DNA from 3 places in the Cupriavidus sp. D39 genome. Region 1 is predicted to be linked to each of the others. Evidence: predicted binding sites of a transcription regulator. Region 1 holds the regulator's gene; each other region holds the start of a gene.
The links. The regulator sigma-54, encoded in region 1, starts transcription at its own class of promoters, with help from an activator protein. The targets are predictions, from matches to a motif close to TGGCANGNAANCTGCTTT.

Region 1 (5,593 bases):
TCAAGACCGACAAGGCTGTCAAGCTGACCCGCGGCCCGTCGGTGATGACCGCCAACGGCCTGATCTTTAACAATGTCACTCGCGAAGTACAATTGCTGGGTAACGTACGCGGCACCATCATTACGGTGCCGCCGCCGGCAAGTCCCGCGAAGTAGCCCTGAAGCCGCCCGCGGGCTCCAGCCGCCCGCGTCAACCGCCATCACGCCAACATGAATCCATTCCTGACGACTTCGTCCTGTCGCCGCCGCAGCACGGCCGCTTTGCTGACGCTGGCAGCCGTCCTGGGCCTTGCGCTGTCCGCGCCCGCCAGCGCCGAAAAAGCTGACCGCGAAAAGCCGCTGGTCCTGGAGGCCGACAATGCCAGCTACGACGACGTCAAGCAGGTTTATGTACTGACCGGCAACGTGGTGCTGACCAAGGGCACCATGGTGCTGAAATCCGACGCGGCCGAAGTCCGTACCGACCCCGAGGGCTACCAGTACGCGGTCGCGACCTCCAAGGGTGGCAAGCAAGCCTATATCCGCCAGAAGCGCGACAACGTCGACGAGTACATCGACGGCTGGGGCGACCGCATCGAATATGACGGCAAGCAGGAGCTGTCCAAGCTGATCGGGCGCGCCCGCATGGCCCGCCTGGCCGGCGCGAAGCTGGTCGACGAGATCCGCGGCGCGGTGATCACCTATGACAGCCGCAACGAGTTCTATACGGCCAGCGGCGGCGCCGAGAATGCGACCGCGGGCAGCCCGTCCGGCCGCGTGCGCGCCGTGCTGTCGCCGCGCCAGGAGCAGCCCGCCAGCGGCGCCGCAGCCAACCCGCTGCCGCTCAAGCCGGCACCCGCCCCCGTCAACCCCTGACCTGACGCCGCCACGCCCCCAATCCACGGATTCTGCCTTCACCTTCATGACCGCTACCCAAACCGCACCGTCCCAGCCCGCCACCCTGAAGGACAGCAGCACGCTGGTCGTGCGCCACCTGAAGAAGCGCTACGGCTCGCGCACTGTGGTCAAGGATGTGTCCCTCGACGTGAAGAGCGGCGAAGTGGTCGGGTTGCTCGGCCCCAACGGCGCAGGCAAGACCACGTCGTTCTACATGATCGTGGGGCTGGTGGCGCTGGACGAGGGCGATATCGTGCTCGACGACAAGCACATCAGCGGCCTGGCCATCCATGAGCGGGCACGCATGGGCCTGTCCTACCTGCCGCAGGAAGCCTCGGTGTTCCGCAAGCTCAATGTGCAGGAGAACATCCGCGCGGTGCTGGAGCTGCAGCTCAACGATGGCAAGCCCCTGGGCAAGGCCGAGATCGAGCGCCGGCTGGACACCCTGCTGGATGACCTGCAGATTGCCCACCTGCGCGACAACCCGGCGCTGTCGCTGTCCGGCGGCGAGCGCCGCCGCGTGGAAATCGCCCGCGCGCTGGCCTCCGCGCCGCGTTTCATCCTGCTTGACGAGCCCTTCGCCGGCGTCGACCCGATCGCGGTCGGCGAAATCCAGCGCATCGTCAGCTTCCTCAAGGCGCGCAATATCGGCGTGCTGATCACCGACCACAACGTACGCGAGACGCTGGGCATCTGCGACCACGCCTACATCATCAGCGAGGGCGCGGTGCTGGCGTCCGGCCAGCCTGAAGACATCATCGCCAACGAGTCGGTGCGCAAGGTCTACCTGGGCGAGAACTTCCGCATGTAAAGGCGCGCGCGGCGCCTGCCGCGCATCGGACTCGGGCGGCTTCGGTGTCGCCTTTCATCCTTCAAACGATCATGCGACGCCAGCGATAGCAATTTCCGTTCCACCAGCACGGAAGTTGGGCATAAAATAGGTCGCATGAAACCGTCGCTACAGCTCCGCCTCTCGCAGCATCTCGCGCTTACGCCGCAACTCCAGCAGTCGATCCGGCTGCTGCAACTGTCCACGCTTGAACTGCAGCAGGAAGTGGAACAGGCGCTGACCGAGAACCCCTTGCTCGAGCGCGAGAACGACTGGCTCGACAGCCCGTTGCGCGTGTCCTCGGACGGCTCGGTGAACCTCCAGAGCGCGCCCGCGCCAGCGCCCGCCGATGGCCAGGGCACCAGCGAAAACCGCCCCGATGGCGCCCCCGAGGCCGACGACAGCTATTCCGACAGCAACGAGGATTACGGCAACGACTGGAGCCTGGACGATTTCGCCCGCCGCCCGCAAGGCGAAGACGACGAAAAAACGCCGATGCAGCTGCGCGACGCCGAGCCCACGCTGCGCGAACACCTCATGGAGCAGCTGGCGCCGCTCAAGATTTCCCTGCGCGACAAAGGGCTGGCCATCTTCCTGGTCGAATCCCTGGACGATGACGGCTACCTGAGCGCCACGCTCGAGGAAATCTGCAGCGAGCTGCCGGAGGAGCTCGAGTTCGAGGTCGACGAGATCCAGGCCGTGCTTACGCTGCTGCAGAGCTTCGATCCGCCGGGTGTCGGGGCGCGCAACGCAGCCGAGTGCCTGGCGCTGCAACTGCGCAGGCTCAAGCATCCGCAGCGCGAACTGGCGCTGAGCATCGTCACCAATCACCTGGAACTGCTGGCGGTGCGCGATTACACGCGCCTGAAAAAGGCCCTGCAAGTGGACGAGCCGGAACTCAAGGCGGCGCATGAACTGATCCGCTCGCTCGCGCCCTATCCCGGCCATGCCTACAGCCGGCCGGAAGCCGACTTCGTGGTGCCCGATGTTTTTGTTCGAAAGTTGAGCGGCGGATGGATCGCCCATCTCAACCCGGATGTGATGCCGCGGCTACGTATCAACGACATGTACGCGCAGATTTTGCGCGGTGCAAAAGGCGATGCCGGCGCGGCGGGACTGCAGCAAAAACTGCAGGAAGCACGCTGGTTGATCAAGAATATCCAGCAGAGGTTCGACACGATATTGCGCGTCGCACAAGCCATTGTCGAACGTCAAAAGAACTTCTTCACCCACGGTGAAATTGCGATGCGCCCCTTGGTTTTGCGGGAGATTGCCGATACACTGGGTTTACACGAGTCCACCATCTCTCGGGTGACTACCAATAAATACATGGCAACGCCGATGGGGACTTTCGAGCTGAAGTATTTTTTCGGCTCTCACGTATCCACAGAAACCGGCGGCGCGGCCTCATCAACGGCAATCCGTGCGTTGATCAAGCAATTGATAGGAGCCGAAGACGCTAGGAACCCCTTGTCCGACAGCCGGATTGCCGAATTGCTCGGCGAGCAAGGCTTTGTGGTGGCACGGCGTACCGTTGCCAAATACCGCGAAGCGCTCAAGATTCCCGCGGTCAATCTCCGTAAGACTTTGTAGCCGAGCTGCATCGCCTGCCTGATGCAGCTCTTTCAGAAGGAGAAACGCTATGAACTTCAAGATCAGTGGACACCACTTGGACATCACGCCCCCTCTGCGTGAGTACGTGGAAACGAAACTGGAGCGTATCGTCAGGCATTTCGATCAAGTCATTGGCGTAAGTGTGCTGCTCTCTGTCGACAATACAAAAGAAAAGGACCGGCGGCAGTACGCGGAAATCAATCTACATCTCAAGGGCAAGGACATCTTTGTCGAAGCGCATCATGAAGACCTGTATGCCGCTATCGACGCATTGGTCGACAAGCTCGACCGGCAGGTGATTCGCCACAAGGATCGCGTGCAAAGCCACGACCGTGAAGCGGTCAAGTACCAGATGGCCGCATCCCAGATGCAGCAATGACCGTGCCTGGCGGCCCACATACCGGGCCGTCGGTGTCAGTCCATTGAAAACGGAATCAAGCCGCGCCCAGAGCGCGGCTTTTTCGTTCCAGCCTCCCCCTTCGGGCCACGCAGGGGATTCCGCAACGCATATGTACCGGTGTATGCTGTGCCATACATAGTTGATTTGCCTGGCCATTTCCGTGCATGCGGCACCGCTTCAGCGCCTCGGCTATTGCAATGCACAAAGCGGCAGCGGGCCTGCTCTATAATGGCCAGACGCCCGACACCGGCATGGGGACACCCGGTGGAAACATCGGGCCTTGGTTTTTATCTTCTTTCCGCCCGGCGGGACGCCTCCTTGCCCCGGGCCTGCTTACTAGAAAACCCTGCGCATTCCACATGAATCGTTTGGCTAAATTGCTGCCACCCGGCAACATCAACCTCGACGTCAGCGTCACCAGCAAGAAGCGCGTGTTCGAACAGGCCGGGCTCCTCTTCGAGAACAACCATGGCGTTGCGCGCGCGACCGTGACCGACAACCTGTTCGCCCGCGAGTCGCTGGGGTCCACCGGCCTTGGCGCCGGGGTTGCGATCCCCCACGGCCGCATCAAGGGACTGAAGCAGCCGCTGGCCGCGTTCATGCGCCTGGCCGAGCCGATCCCCTTCGAGTCGCCCGACGGTAAGCCGGTAGCGCTGCTGATCTTCCTGCTGGTGCCCGAACAGGCCACCCAGCAGCATCTGGAAATTCTCTCCGAGATCGCCCAGTTGCTGTCCGACCGCGAGATGCGCGAAGGACTGGCTACCCTGCCCACCCCCGACGACGTGCATCAGTTGCTGACGCAATGGCACCCTTGATCCGCCACTGAAAGCCCGTCCCTGAAAGCACCCGAATGGAACTCACTGGCGTCACCTCGCAGTCGATCTTCGACGACAACGCAGCCGATATCAAACTCTCCTGGGTAGCAGGACTGGAGGGCGCGGACCGGGCCTTCGATGTCGAGTTTGCGCGTGAAGCCACGTCCGCGGCCGATCTCGTCGGCCACTTGAACCTGATCCACCCGAACCGGATCCAGGTGCTGGGCAAGCCCGAAATCACGTATTACCAGCGCCTCGACGACGAGATGCGCAAGCGCCAGATGGGCGAGCTGATCCTGCTGGAGCCGCCGTTCCTGGTGATCGCCGACGGCATGGAGCCGCCGCCGGACCTGGAACTGCGCTGCACGCGCTCGTCCACCCCGCTGTTCACCACGCCGGTGTCTTCCGCGGCGGTGATCGATCACCTGCGCCTCTACCTGTCCCGCATTTCCGCGCCGCGCGTGACCATGCACGGCGTGTTCCTCGACATCCTCGGCATGGGCGTGCTGGTGATGGGCGAATCCGGCCTGGGCAAGAGCGAGCTCGGCCTGGAACTGATCTCGCGCGGACATGGGCTGGTGGCGGACGATGCCGTGGATTTCGTGCGCCTCGGGCCGGACTTCATCGAGGGCCGGTGCCCGCCGCTGCTGCAGAACCTGCTGGAAGTGCGCGGCCTGGGCCTGCTCGACATCAAGACCATCTTCGGCGAGACCGCGGTACGCCGCAAGATGAAGCTGAAGCTGGTGGTGCAGCTGGTACGCCGCAACGACGGCGAATTCGAGCGCCTGCCGCTGGATTCCCAGTATCTCGACGTGCTCGGCCTGCCCATCCACATGGTCAAGATCCAGGTGGCGGCCGGCCGAAATCTCGCCGTGCTGGTCGAGGCCGCCGTGCGCAACACCATCCTGCGCCTGCGCGGCATCGACACGCTGCGCGACTTCATGGACCGCCAGCGCGCCGCGATGCAGGCCGATGTCGCATCGCGGGGCCAGGGTCGGCTACTCTAGGTTTGGCAGCCCCGTAGAGGGGCTGTTTTCAATTGCTTACATCCAGCTGCGCT
Region 2 (5,593 bases), 3.2 Mb from region 1:
AGCGACGCCTGCGCACGTACCGCGATGCCCTCCAGCACGATCCGCTGCACGTTCTCCACCGTCTGCTCGAAGAATGCCGGGTCTTCCAGCGTGCGCCCGGTGATGGCCTGCACCTGCACCGCGAAGTCGGCGTAGTGCTGGGTGGTGGCCCATAGCGCGAATACCAAGTGGTGCGGCTCCACCGGCGCCAGACGGCCGGCGGCGACCCAAGCACGGATCACCTCGGCTTTGCGCTCCACCTGGTCGCGCAACTCGCGCGCCAGTTCGTCACGCATCAGCGGCGCACCCTGGACCATCTCCAGGCAGAACAGGCGTGAGGCATCGGGCTGGTCGCGCGAGATCACGAGCTTGCGCCGGATGTAGTCGGCGATGGCCTCGCGCGGGTCCTGCTCGACACTGAAACTGCGCAGCGGCTCCAGCCACAAAGCTAGCAAGTCGCGCAGCACCGAGACGTAGAGGTCCTCCTTGTTGGAGAAGTAATACAGCAGGTTGCTCTTGGACACGTCGGCGCGCGCCGCGACCTGGTCGAGCGAGGTGCCATGCAGCCCGAAGCGTGAGAACAGCCCCAGCGCCGCACCGAGGATGGCAGCGCGCTTGTCCTCGATCTGGCGCCACCGCCGGCTACCCGCCGGCGCCTGGCGCACGCCGGACACGGAGCTCTTGGCTGCGGCCTTCGCCACTACCGATGTTGTGGTTTTTCGCGCTGTCTTACGCGCTGTCTTGCGCTGCGCGATGGCCTTGTCCTTCTTAGTCTCTGGTGGCATGTACTGCTATTCCCTGGCGTTGCTAATGGTGTATTGAAGCACACCATGCACGAACCGTGCGCGGTGTGACAACCCGGAAAGCATGCCACAGGACGTGACATCGGGCGCACCACCACGACTCAGTCGAAATGACCACCGTGGTGCCTCATATGTTGTGGCCCTCGAAAATGCACCGATGGGGCGCGTCCGGATGCCGCGCTATGCCGCTCTCATGACGCTCACACACGGCACCCATAGGAATTTGTCCAAATGGTCCAACTTGGCACGGACGTTGCGTATCCGCTGGCGTCGCGTGCCTGCCGACGCCGCCCTCCCAGGAAACGGCTCCTTGCCCGCTACGCATATCACCCTCGACCACCGAGCGCCTGCTGGCGCCGTCCTTCCCGGGAGAAATTCGATGTCCCCAACGAGTGTCGGTGTTCCCATCATCGATCTGCAACCTTACTTCTCTGACACGCCGGAGGGCAAAGCCGCCGTTGCGCGCGCGGTGGACGAGGCCTGCAGCAGCATCGGATTCCTTGTCATCACGCAGCACCAGATCCCGCAGGACCTGATCGACCGCGTGTCGCGCGTCTCGCAGGAATTCTTCGAGCTGCCGCTATCCGACAAGCGCAAGGCCGACCGGCCCAGCCCCGACACAGTGCGAGGCTACAGCGCGGTGACAGAAGAGAGCCTTGCCTATTCCCTGGAGGAGGCCGCGCCCGGCGACTTGAAGGAGTCCTTTTCCACCGGCCCCGCGAACGTGCCTGACGATGAGTACCACCACGGCCCCGCGGCCGGCCCGCACTTCGCGCCCAACGTTTGGCCCGCGCTGCCAGGTATGCGCGAGACCTACGCTGAGTACTTCGCGGCGATGAGCGATCTGTCATGTTCGCTCATGCGCATCTTCGCGCTGGCGCTGGAGATGGAGGAGCACTACTTCGACGACAAGATCGACAAGCACATCAGCATGTTTCGCGTGCTGAGCTACCCGCCACAGGAAGAGACCCCCTGCCTGGGCAGCTGCGTGCCAGCGCGCACACCGACTACGGCAGCCTGACCATCGTGCTGCCCGACAGTCCGGGCCTGCAAGTAGCCTCCGGCGGAGGCTGGATCGACGTGCCGCACGTACCCGGCGCCTTCGTGGTGAACCTGGGCGATCTGATGATGCGGTGGACCAACGACCGATGGGTTTCCACGCTGCACCGTGTCGTGAACCCGCAGTTGGACAACATGCAGAGCAATACGCGGCGGCAGTCGCTGGTCTTCTTCCACCAGCCCAACTACGACGCCATGATCACTTGCCTGCCGGGCTGCACGGCACCGGGCGAGACGCCCCTCTACGCGCCGATCACCTCGGGCGACCACCTGACGTCCAAGTTCGTCAAGCAGACGACCTTCGGTGGTACCAAGATTGCGGCCTGATCGGGAGACATCGATGGCGCAACTCTCCTACGTCAACGTATTTGCCAAGGACGTGGTCGCGCTCAGCGGCTTCTACCAGCGTGTCTTTGGCTTCCCCGAGATCGAGGCGATCCGCTCTCCCATCTTCCGCGGCCTCGACACGGGCAAGAGCAGCCTCGGCTTCAACGCACATGATGCCTATGTGCTGCTGCAGCTCGGTAAAGGCGCGGACGACGTGTGCGGCGACAGCTTCCTCCTCAACTTCGACGTGGAGTCCAAGGCTGAGGTAAACCGCATGGTACCGGTGGCGCTGGAGGCCGGCGCCATGCTGTTGAAGGCTCCCTACGAAACCTACTACCACTGGTACCAGGCTGTGCTTCGCGACCCCGAAGGCAACGTTTTCCGCATCAACTACATGATGGACAGGCATGCATAGACGTATCGCACGCCCTTCCACCACAGGCCGTTTTTTCCTTCTCTCCCAACACAGAGGTTCATGATGAAATTGACGCGATCGATCGCCGGCTTGTTTGCCGGATTGGCCCTGCTAGGCACCGCCCTGCACGCCCAGGCAGAGGCGCCGGGCTTTACCTTGAAGAGCAAGCCCAAGATCGCCATGATCTACTTCGGCCCGAAGAACGATGGCGGCTGGACCCAGGCCTTCGACGAGGCGCGCGCGAAGGTCGAGGCGGCGCTGGGCCAGAAGATCCAGTTCGTGGAAAGCGTGCCGGAGGACGCATCGGCCATCAAGCCCGCCGCCGAGCGCTTCATCCAGCGCGGTGCCAACATCGTCATCGGCACCGCCTTCGGCTATTCCGATGCCTTCAAGGAGTTGGCTGCCAAGTATCCCGACGTGGCCTTCCTCAATGCCTCGGGCACGACGAACGGGCCCAACCTCGAATCATTTTACGGCCGCACCTATGAAAGCCAGTACTTGTGCGGCATGGCCGCCGGTGCTGCCTCCAAGAGCGGCAAGCTCGGCTTCGTCGCGGCCAACCCCTTCGGCGTGGTGAACTGGACGGTCAACGCCTTTGCGCTTGGTGCACAGAAGACGAATCCCAACGCCACGGTCACGGTAATCTACACCGGCGCCTGGAACGATCCGGTAAAGGAACGCGCTGCCGCCATGGCACTGATCGACCAGGGCGCCGACGTGATCGGCCAGCATGTCGACACGCCCACGCCGCAGCTGGTCGCGCAGGAGCGCGGCGTTTACGGCACCGGCCATCACCGTGACTTGCGCGCCTTCGCACCGAAGGCCACGCTGTGCTCCTCCGTCTGGGTATGGGACAAGTTCCTGATCCCCGAACTCAAAAAGATCGAGGCCGGCAACTGGAAGCCCGAGCCCCATGGTGCCTTCATCGCTATGAAGGATGGCGGCACAGACGTTGCCGGCTTCGGTGCGGCCGTGTCCAAGGACAAGCAAGCCGCCATCCTGGCCGAGCGCGACGCTCTGATGAAAGGCAAGCAGATCTACGCCGGCCCGCTCAAGGACCGTGACGGGAAAGAACGCGTGACCGCCGGCCAAGTGCTCTCGGACGCAGACCTCTGGAAGATGGACTGGTACGTCAAAAACGTGATCACGCAGAAATAATCAACAACCAACTGAGTAAGCCATGCCCGACGCCCTCTCCCTCTCCGGCATCCACAAGTCTTTCGATGGCTTCGTCGCCCTGGACCACGCGCATTTCACCGTCCGACGGGGCGAGGTGCATGCGCTGCTTGGCGAGAACGGCGCGGGCAAATCATCGCTGATGAACATTGCCGCGGGCCTGTACGCGCCCGAGTCCGGCACACTGCTGGTTGACGACAACCCCGTGCGGCTGGCCGGTCCGCGCGATGCGGCGCGCTATCAGATTGGTATGGTGCACCAGCATTTCAAGCTGGTGGCGCCGTTCACAGTGGCTGAAAACATCTTGCTGAGCCTGCCTGTGGCAACGGATGTCGCAGGCTACCGCAAGCGTCTGGCCAGGGTGCGCCGCACGATTGCGGAACAGGCGAAGGTGCTGGACTTCGACATCGACCCGGACCAGCGCGTGGCCCGGCTCTCGGTGGCCGAGCAGCAGCGCGTGGAAATCCTCAAGGTGCTGCTGGCCGGCGCTCGCATCCTGATCCTCGACGAACCCACCGCCGTACTGACCGACCAGGAGGCTGCACGCTTGCTGCAAACGGTACGGACTTTGGCACGCCAGGGGGCAGCAGTGGTGCTGGTCACGCACAAGATGGCCGACGTGAAGCGCTATGCCGACCGCGTGACCGTAATGCGCGGCGGACGCACGGTCGCCACAGTGGATCCGCGCGAGACGGCCGAGGCGGAGCTGGTGCGCCTCACCGTTGGCGAGGCGCCGCCGCCACTGGCGCGGCGACCGGCAAGGGCCGGCGCGCCGCGGCTGATCCTGCAGAGATTGTGCAGCGCAGCCTCCGGCGGCCCCCGGCACTCGATGGCATTGACCTCGTGGTGCATGCGGGCGAGATCTACGGCCTGGCCGGCGTGGGTGGCAACGGCCAGAGCGAACTCGCGCAGGCCATCATGGGCCTGCTGCCGGTAAGCGAGGGCACGATGGTGCTCGAAGGCTTCGGCGATCTGCCTTCCGCCTCCACCGTGCAGCGGCGCAGCCAGGGCATTGCCGCCATCCCGGCGGACCGCTATGGCCTGGCGCTGGCCGGCGGTCTGTCGGTGGCGGAGAACTTCGGCATTGGCCAGGTGCATGCAGGCCGCTATGGGCGCGCGATGCGCCTGGACCGCCGGCGCCTGGAAGCGGACGCCGCGGCAGCCGTGAAGGCCTTCGACGTGCTCGGTGTGCGCTCGGTGCGGCAGAAGGCCGCCCTGCTCTCGGGGGGCAATGCGCAGAAGCTGGTGATCGCCCGGGAATTCAGCCGCAACCCGCGGCTCGTGCTGGCCCACAGCCCCAGCCGCGGTCTGGACGTGCGTGCCGGCGCCCAGGTGCACGAACGGCTGCGGGCCGCGCGCGACGCAGGCGCCGCGGTGCTACTGATCAGCGAGGATCTCGACGAGGTCCTCGCTCTGGCCGACCGTGTAGGCGTGATTGCGCGCGGCCGCATCGTGGGCGAATTCGCCACGCCCGCCGACAGGCAGGCTGTGGGACAAGCGATGGTGGCCCATGGCTGAGCTCGCCCCCGCCGTCCCGGCCCGCTCCGATGTCTCGCGCAACAGTCCAATGTCCGGTCCGCCGCCCGAGGTGCCCGCACCCGCGCCGGCTCCTGCGCTCGCCCTCCCCGTTCCGGCCCCGGCTCATTCTCTACACGGATTTCACATGTCCACTTCCCTGCCCGAGGCACCTGCGCCTGTGTCTGCAAGTGCGCTTGCTACCCCTCATTCGGCCCACGGCGATGCCCCACACAGCGCTCCGATGTTGGCTTCCAAGCCCGAGACTCCAGCACTCGTGACTGCAATTGCCACGCCCCCGCCGTCCCGTCCACGCCGC
Region 3 (5,593 bases), 840 kb from region 1:
GATCGCGGAAGATGCGGCGATAGGGCAGGCGCACGGGCGTGGCCGCGGTGCCGGCGCGTGGCGCGCTTGCCTGCGCCAGCGGCCCCTCGCGCCCCACGCAGAGCCACATCGCGCTCCACGCCATGCCGATGCCGGCCAGGATCATGAAATTGGCGCGCCAGCCCCATCGTATCGTCACCAGCGGGATCAGCAGTCCCGCCAGCAGCAGGCCCACGTTGGCCCCCTGGTTGATCATCGCCACCGGCAGGTTGCGCTTATGGTCTGGAAACCATTTGAATAGCGCATGCACGGAGATCGGGAAGGCCGGCCCCTCGGCCGCGCCAAGCAGCATGCGGCAAAGCAGGATGGTCATGGCCGATCCCGCCAGCGCCAGCGGAACCTGCAGCACGGCCCACGCCAAGCCCATCGCCAGCAGCAGCCAGCGCGTGGCCACGCGGTTGGACAGAAAGCCAACCAGCACGGTGGATAGCGAGAACAGCCAGAAGAAGCTGCTGGCGATCAGGCCGAACTCGGCCGGCGCAAGCTTCAGGTCCGCCATCAGCGGCACCGCGACCATGCCCAGCACGATCTTGTCGAGGAAGTTGATCAGCGAAAGCCAGGTCAGCATCGAGGCCATGGCCCAGGCGCTGCGTGGCTGGTAGGTGGGAAGTGTATTCATCGGTCAGCCTCAGGATCGGTTCAACGTGTCGGCTTGGTGTGCGCTTGTGCTGGTGATTGCTCAGTCCAGGTGTTGCTCGATCAGTGCGAGCAGGCGCTCGGGTTGCTCCAGCATCACCAGGTGCCCGCTGTCGATCTCCGCGTAGCTGGCGTCGCCAAGCGCCTCGGCAAGCGCGCGGCAATGCGCCGGCGGCACCATCTGGTCGTGGCGCATGCCGATCACCAGCGTGGCGGCGCGGATGCGCGCCAGCAGCGGTGTGATGTCGATGGTGGCGTCGAGCGCGGCCTGGCGGTCGCTGCCGGGCGCCAGGCCTGCGCCGAAACGCCGCAGGATGCCCTCGATGGTGGCGTCGTCCATGGGCGCGATGAAGTGCTCCGATACGCCGTTGAGCAGGATCATGCGCGCCAGTTGCTTGCGGTCCGACTGCGCCAGCGACTGCCATAGCGCAAACAGCAGGCGCACGCGGCTATCGGTGCGCGCCCAGGCGCCGAACACCACCAGGCGCCGCACGTGCTCCGGCATCAGCGCAGCCGCGGCGGCGGCCACCACCCCGCCTAGCGAATAGCCGACCAGGTCCACGGGCGCATCGCCCTCAAGCGCCATGCAGGCGCGCACCTGTCCCACCAGCGCATCGAGCGTCAGCGGTCCGCCGTCGTCGCGGGTTTCGCCGGAGCCGGCAAGGTCCAGCGCCAGGCAGCGCCTGCGCTGCGCGAGCCCGGGCAGCAGCGCGGCCCAGTTGGTCTCCGCGCTGGAACTGGTGCCGTGCACAAGCAGGGTGGGGCGGCCGGTGCCGGCCTCGATCAGGCTGGTCTGGATGGGTTCCGACGCGATGGCCAGACGTTGCATGGCGAACTCCATTGGCTTCTCCTGGCGGGCTGGTTTGGCGAAATGACGCGGCAGGCTTACTGGGCAGTGATGCCGCCATCGACGGTGAACTGCGAGCCCGTGATGTAGCGGCCCCCGTCGCTGGCGTGGCGCAGCACAAAGTGTCCCCAGTCCGGCTTGCGCGTCTTCCACCAATAGGCGGTGGCATGGCTCGACCAGTTGTTGATGACCCTGCCGCTCGCCGACTTGTACCAACTGCTGCACGAGCCGGCCCACGCGGTCTGGCCGATGGCCGCCTGCAATGCCTGGTTGAAGCGCGTCACCACCTCCGGGCGCACTTCCATGGAGGCGAAGCGCGCTGAGCGGCAGGCCTGGATGCACTGCAGGACATAACGCGCCTGGCACTCGAGCATGAAGATGATGGAGTTGTGGCCCAGGTTGGTATTGGGGCCGTACAGCACGAACAGGTTGGGAAACCCCGGCGCCGTCATGCCCAGATAGGCCTCGGGATCCTCGCGCCACTGATCGGCCAGGGTGCGTCCATGGCGGCCGTGGATGCGGATCGGCGCGAGGAAGGAGCGGGCGTCGAAGCCGGTCGCGAAGATGATGGCGTCGGCCGGATGCCTGGCGCCGTCGGCGGTGACCACGGCGTCGGCTTCGACACGGGCGATGCGGGTGGTCTCGACCTGGACGTTAGGCCGCTTGAGCGCCTGGTAGAAATCGTCGGAGATCAGGATGCGCTTGCAGCCGATCGGGTAGTCCGGCGTGAGCTTGGCGCGCAGCGCGGGGTCGGCAATCATGTGCGCCAGGTAGCGGCGCGCCAGCGTTTCCAGTTCCCGGTTGCGCCCGCTGTCCCGTTGCATGCGCCCGAAGCGCAGCTCACGCTGCAGGTAGAGGTGCCAGCGATGCAGCCGCGCCGTCCACGGGTGACGCCGGAAGCGCGCCTGTTGCTCGGCGGTATAGGCCTCGCCGTTGCGCGGCAGCACCCAGTTGGCGCTTCGCTGGAACACCGTCAGCTTGCCCGCTTCCGGCGCGATGCGTGGAATGAACTGCAGCGCGCTGGCACCGTTGCCGATCACCGCGACCTGCTTGCCGCGCAGGTCGGCGTCATGCCGCCAGCGCGCGCAATGGAAGGCCGTGCCGGCAAAGCTGTCCAGCCCCGGGATGTCCGGCGCCAGCGGACGGTTGAGCTGCCCGGTGCCGCTGACAAGGATGCGCGCGGCGATGGTGTCGCCGTTACCTGTGCTCACCTGCCACAGGCAGGCGCCTTCGTCGTAGCGTGCCTCGGTGACCTCGATGCCGAAGCGGATATGCCCGAGCAGCCCGAAGCGCTCGGCGCAATGCTGCAGGTAGCGGTGTATCTCCGGCTGGGGCGAGTACGCGCTGGACCAGTCCGGCTTGGGCGCGAACGAGAAGCTGTAGAGATGGGAGGGGATGTCGCAGCCGCAGCCCGGGTAGGTGTTGTCCCGCCAGGTGCCGCCTACCGTGCCGGCCTTCTCCAGGATGACAAAGTCATCGATGCCGGCCTGCTTGAGCCGGATGCCCATGCACATGCCGGCCACGCCGGCGCCGATGATGACGATCTGGTCCGCGCCGGGCGTCGTTGACGCTTTCAATGGGCTGTCTCCGTCGTGCTTTTACTTGGTAGTTGCGGCTCATCCGGCAACGCCGTGGCGCGCAATCGAGAGGCCACCATAGTGCCGATTCCGGATTCGGGCAAGTCACGGCGCAGCATACGCACTGCCATGTGCCCCAATCTGAGTCAGCCGGCGGCAGCGCACAGGCTTGGTGCGTGACGCTTGCGCACTATCGTGGTGCGATGTGCGGCATTGCGACCGCTGAAGGCTCGCCAGACCGTGTGCACAGCCATGTATACAAGCTTGTATGCCATGGCATGCTAGTTGCAGAAGGTGTACCCGGGGTGCGTTGTTCCTTTATCCAACACGACAATCTGGGAGCTGCAATGAAAAGACGTGACATGCTGAAGCTGTCGGCGGTAGCCGCCGCGGCCTTGTTTGCAACGGCAGGCGTGAGCCCGCTGGTAATGGCGCAGTCCAAGGAACCGATCAAGATCGGTATCCTGCATTCGCTGTCCGGCACCATGGCCATTTCCGAGACTTCGCTCAAGGACGTGGCGCTGATGACCATCGACGAGATCAACAAGAGCGGCGGCGTGCTTGGCCGCAAGCTTGAGCCGGTCGTGGTCGATCCCGCTTCCAACTGGCCGCTGTTTGCCGAGAAGGCGCGCCAGCTGATCACCAAGGACAAGGTCGCCGTCACGTTCGGCTGCTGGACCTCGGTGTCCCGCAAGTCGGTGCTGCCCGTTTATGAAGAGCTGAACTCACTGCTGTTCTATCCGGTGCAGTACGAAGGCGAGGAGATGTCCAAGAACGTCTTCTACACCGGCGCGGCGCCCAACCAGCAGGCCATTCCCGCGGTGGAATACCTGATGAGCAAGGAAGGCGGCGGCGCCAAGCGTTTCTTCCTGCTCGGCACCGACTACGTCTACCCGCGCACCACGAACAAGATCCTGCGTGCCTTCCTGAAGAGCAAGGGCGTGGCGGACAAGGATATCGAAGAGGTCTACACGCCGTTCGGCCACAGCGACTACCAGACCATCGTCGCCAACATCAAGAAGTTCTCGCAAGGCGGCAAGACCGCGGTGATCTCCACCATCAACGGCGACTCCAACGTGCCCTTCTACAAGGAACTGGGTAACGCTGGCCTGAAGGCCAAGGACGTGCCGGTGGTGGCGTTCTCGGTGGGCGAGGAAGAACTGCGCGGCATCGACACCAAGCCGCTGGTGGGCCACCTGGCCGCATGGAACTACTTCATGTCGGTCAAGAACCCGGAAAACGAAGCCTTCAAGAAGCAATGGGCGGCGTGGGTCAAGGCCAACAACCTGCCGGGCGGCGACAAGCGCGTGACCAACGACCCGATGGAAGCCACCTACGTGGGCATCCATATGTGGGCGCAAGCCGTGAAGAAGGCCGGCACCACCGACACCGACAAGGTCCGCGCCGCCATGTACGGCCAGACCTTCAAGGCCCCGGACGGCTTCACCCTGACCATGGGCGAGAACCATCACCTGTACAAGCCGGTGATGATCGGCGAGGTCAAGGGCGATGGCCAGTTCACGGTGGTGTGGAAGACCCCGAAGGCCGTGCGTGCGCAGCCGTGGAGCCCGTTCATCGCGGGTAACGAAGGCAAGCCGGACAAGGTGATGTAAGCAAGGGCTCTCGCTCAGCGCTCTCTTCCTCTCTCTTGCCTCGTGGCTGGTGCGGGAGGAGGGAGCCTGGCAGTGTCTTTGCCGCTTCCCATGCTGTCCGCCGCTTCGGCGCGGTGGGCGGCAAATCGTCACGCCGATCAAGGTGACGCGCGTGCTTCGTCGCGCGCGACTCTGCAAACCTTATGCACCGACCCTTATCGTTCTCTCTCGCTTCACGGTTGCGCGCCATGCTGGCCGCGCTGCTCCTGCTGGCCGCGTGCCCGCTGTGGGCCGCGCCGCTGACGCAGGCCGACCTGAAGCCGTTGGCCGAAGACGACTTCGATGCCAAGACCGCCGCGATCACCGCGCTGACCAAGGCACCGGTGGCGCAGGCCGGCCCCATTCTCAAGGCGTTGCAGGACGATACGCTGCAATACGCGCCCGGCGTCGGCATGGTGCGCCAGGACGCAGACAAGCTGGTGGATGCGATCAGCGGCAAGCCGGTCACGGTCAAGCCCGACGTGCTCGAAGCGCTCACCCTGAACAACAGCCTGCGCGCCATGGTGGACAGTGCCGCCAGCAGCACACTGCTGCAATCGCCCGACGCGGCGGTGCGCACGCAGGCCGTCAATACGCTGCTGGACCAGCCGGGCAGCGCTTCGCGCCCGGTGGTCGAAGCCGCGCGCAAGGCCGAGGCCGATGCCGGGCTGCGCGCGAAGCTCGATGTGATCTGGGCCAATATCGTGCTGGCCGATGGCAACCGCGACGATCGCCTCGAAGCCATCCGCATCCTCGGGCGCGACAGCAATCCGCAGAGCCGCCAGAAACTGCAGCCATTGCTGGAAAAAGATGCCGCCGGCAACTATCGCGAGCCCGACGCCGAACTGCGCGGCGCCGCGCAG

Region 2: the regulator sigma-54 is predicted to act here: its motif matches at 1,025-1,042, upstream of OMK73_RS15935 (isopenicillin N synthase family dioxygenase).
Region 3: the regulator sigma-54 is predicted to act here: its motif matches at 3,374-3,391, upstream of urtA (urea ABC transporter substrate-binding protein).

What each region holds. Positions count from the first base shown of each region.
Region 1 is NZ_JAPNLE010000009.1:4,088,352-4,093,944, reverse strand. Features, by position in the region: gene lptC (LPS export ABC transporter periplasmic protein LptC) at 1-155, shown strand, start outside; gene lptA (lipopolysaccharide transport periplasmic protein LptA) at 210-854, shown strand; gene lptB (LPS export ABC transporter ATP-binding protein) at 901-1,686, shown strand; gene OMK73_RS31155 (RNA polymerase factor sigma-54) at 1,822-3,297, shown strand; gene hpf (ribosome hibernation-promoting factor, HPF/YfiA family) at 3,347-3,697, shown strand; gene ptsN (PTS IIA-like nitrogen regulatory protein PtsN) at 4,078-4,533, shown strand; gene hprK (HPr(Ser) kinase/phosphatase) at 4,569-5,540, shown strand.
Region 2 is NZ_JAPNLE010000009.1:891,818-897,410, forward strand. Features, by position in the region: gene rutR (HTH-type transcriptional regulator RutR) at 1-764, opposite strand, end outside; gene OMK73_RS15935 (isopenicillin N synthase family dioxygenase) at 1,162-1,803, shown strand; gene OMK73_RS15940 (2OG-Fe(II) oxygenase family protein) at 1,809-2,168, shown strand; gene OMK73_RS15945 (VOC family protein) at 2,182-2,583, shown strand; gene OMK73_RS15950 (BMP family ABC transporter substrate-binding protein) at 2,647-3,741, shown strand; partial or broken gene OMK73_RS39235 (ABC transporter ATP-binding protein) at 3,764-5,277, shown strand; gene OMK73_RS15965 (ABC transporter permease) at 5,552-5,593, shown strand, end outside.
Region 3 is NZ_JAPNLE010000009.1:4,923,962-4,929,554, forward strand. Features, by position in the region: gene OMK73_RS35000 (MFS transporter) at 1-658, opposite strand, end outside; gene OMK73_RS35005 (alpha/beta fold hydrolase) at 719-1,504, opposite strand; gene OMK73_RS35010 (flavin-containing monooxygenase) at 1,561-3,099, opposite strand; gene urtA (urea ABC transporter substrate-binding protein) at 3,447-4,712, shown strand; gene urtB (urea ABC transporter permease subunit UrtB) at 4,895-5,593, shown strand, end outside.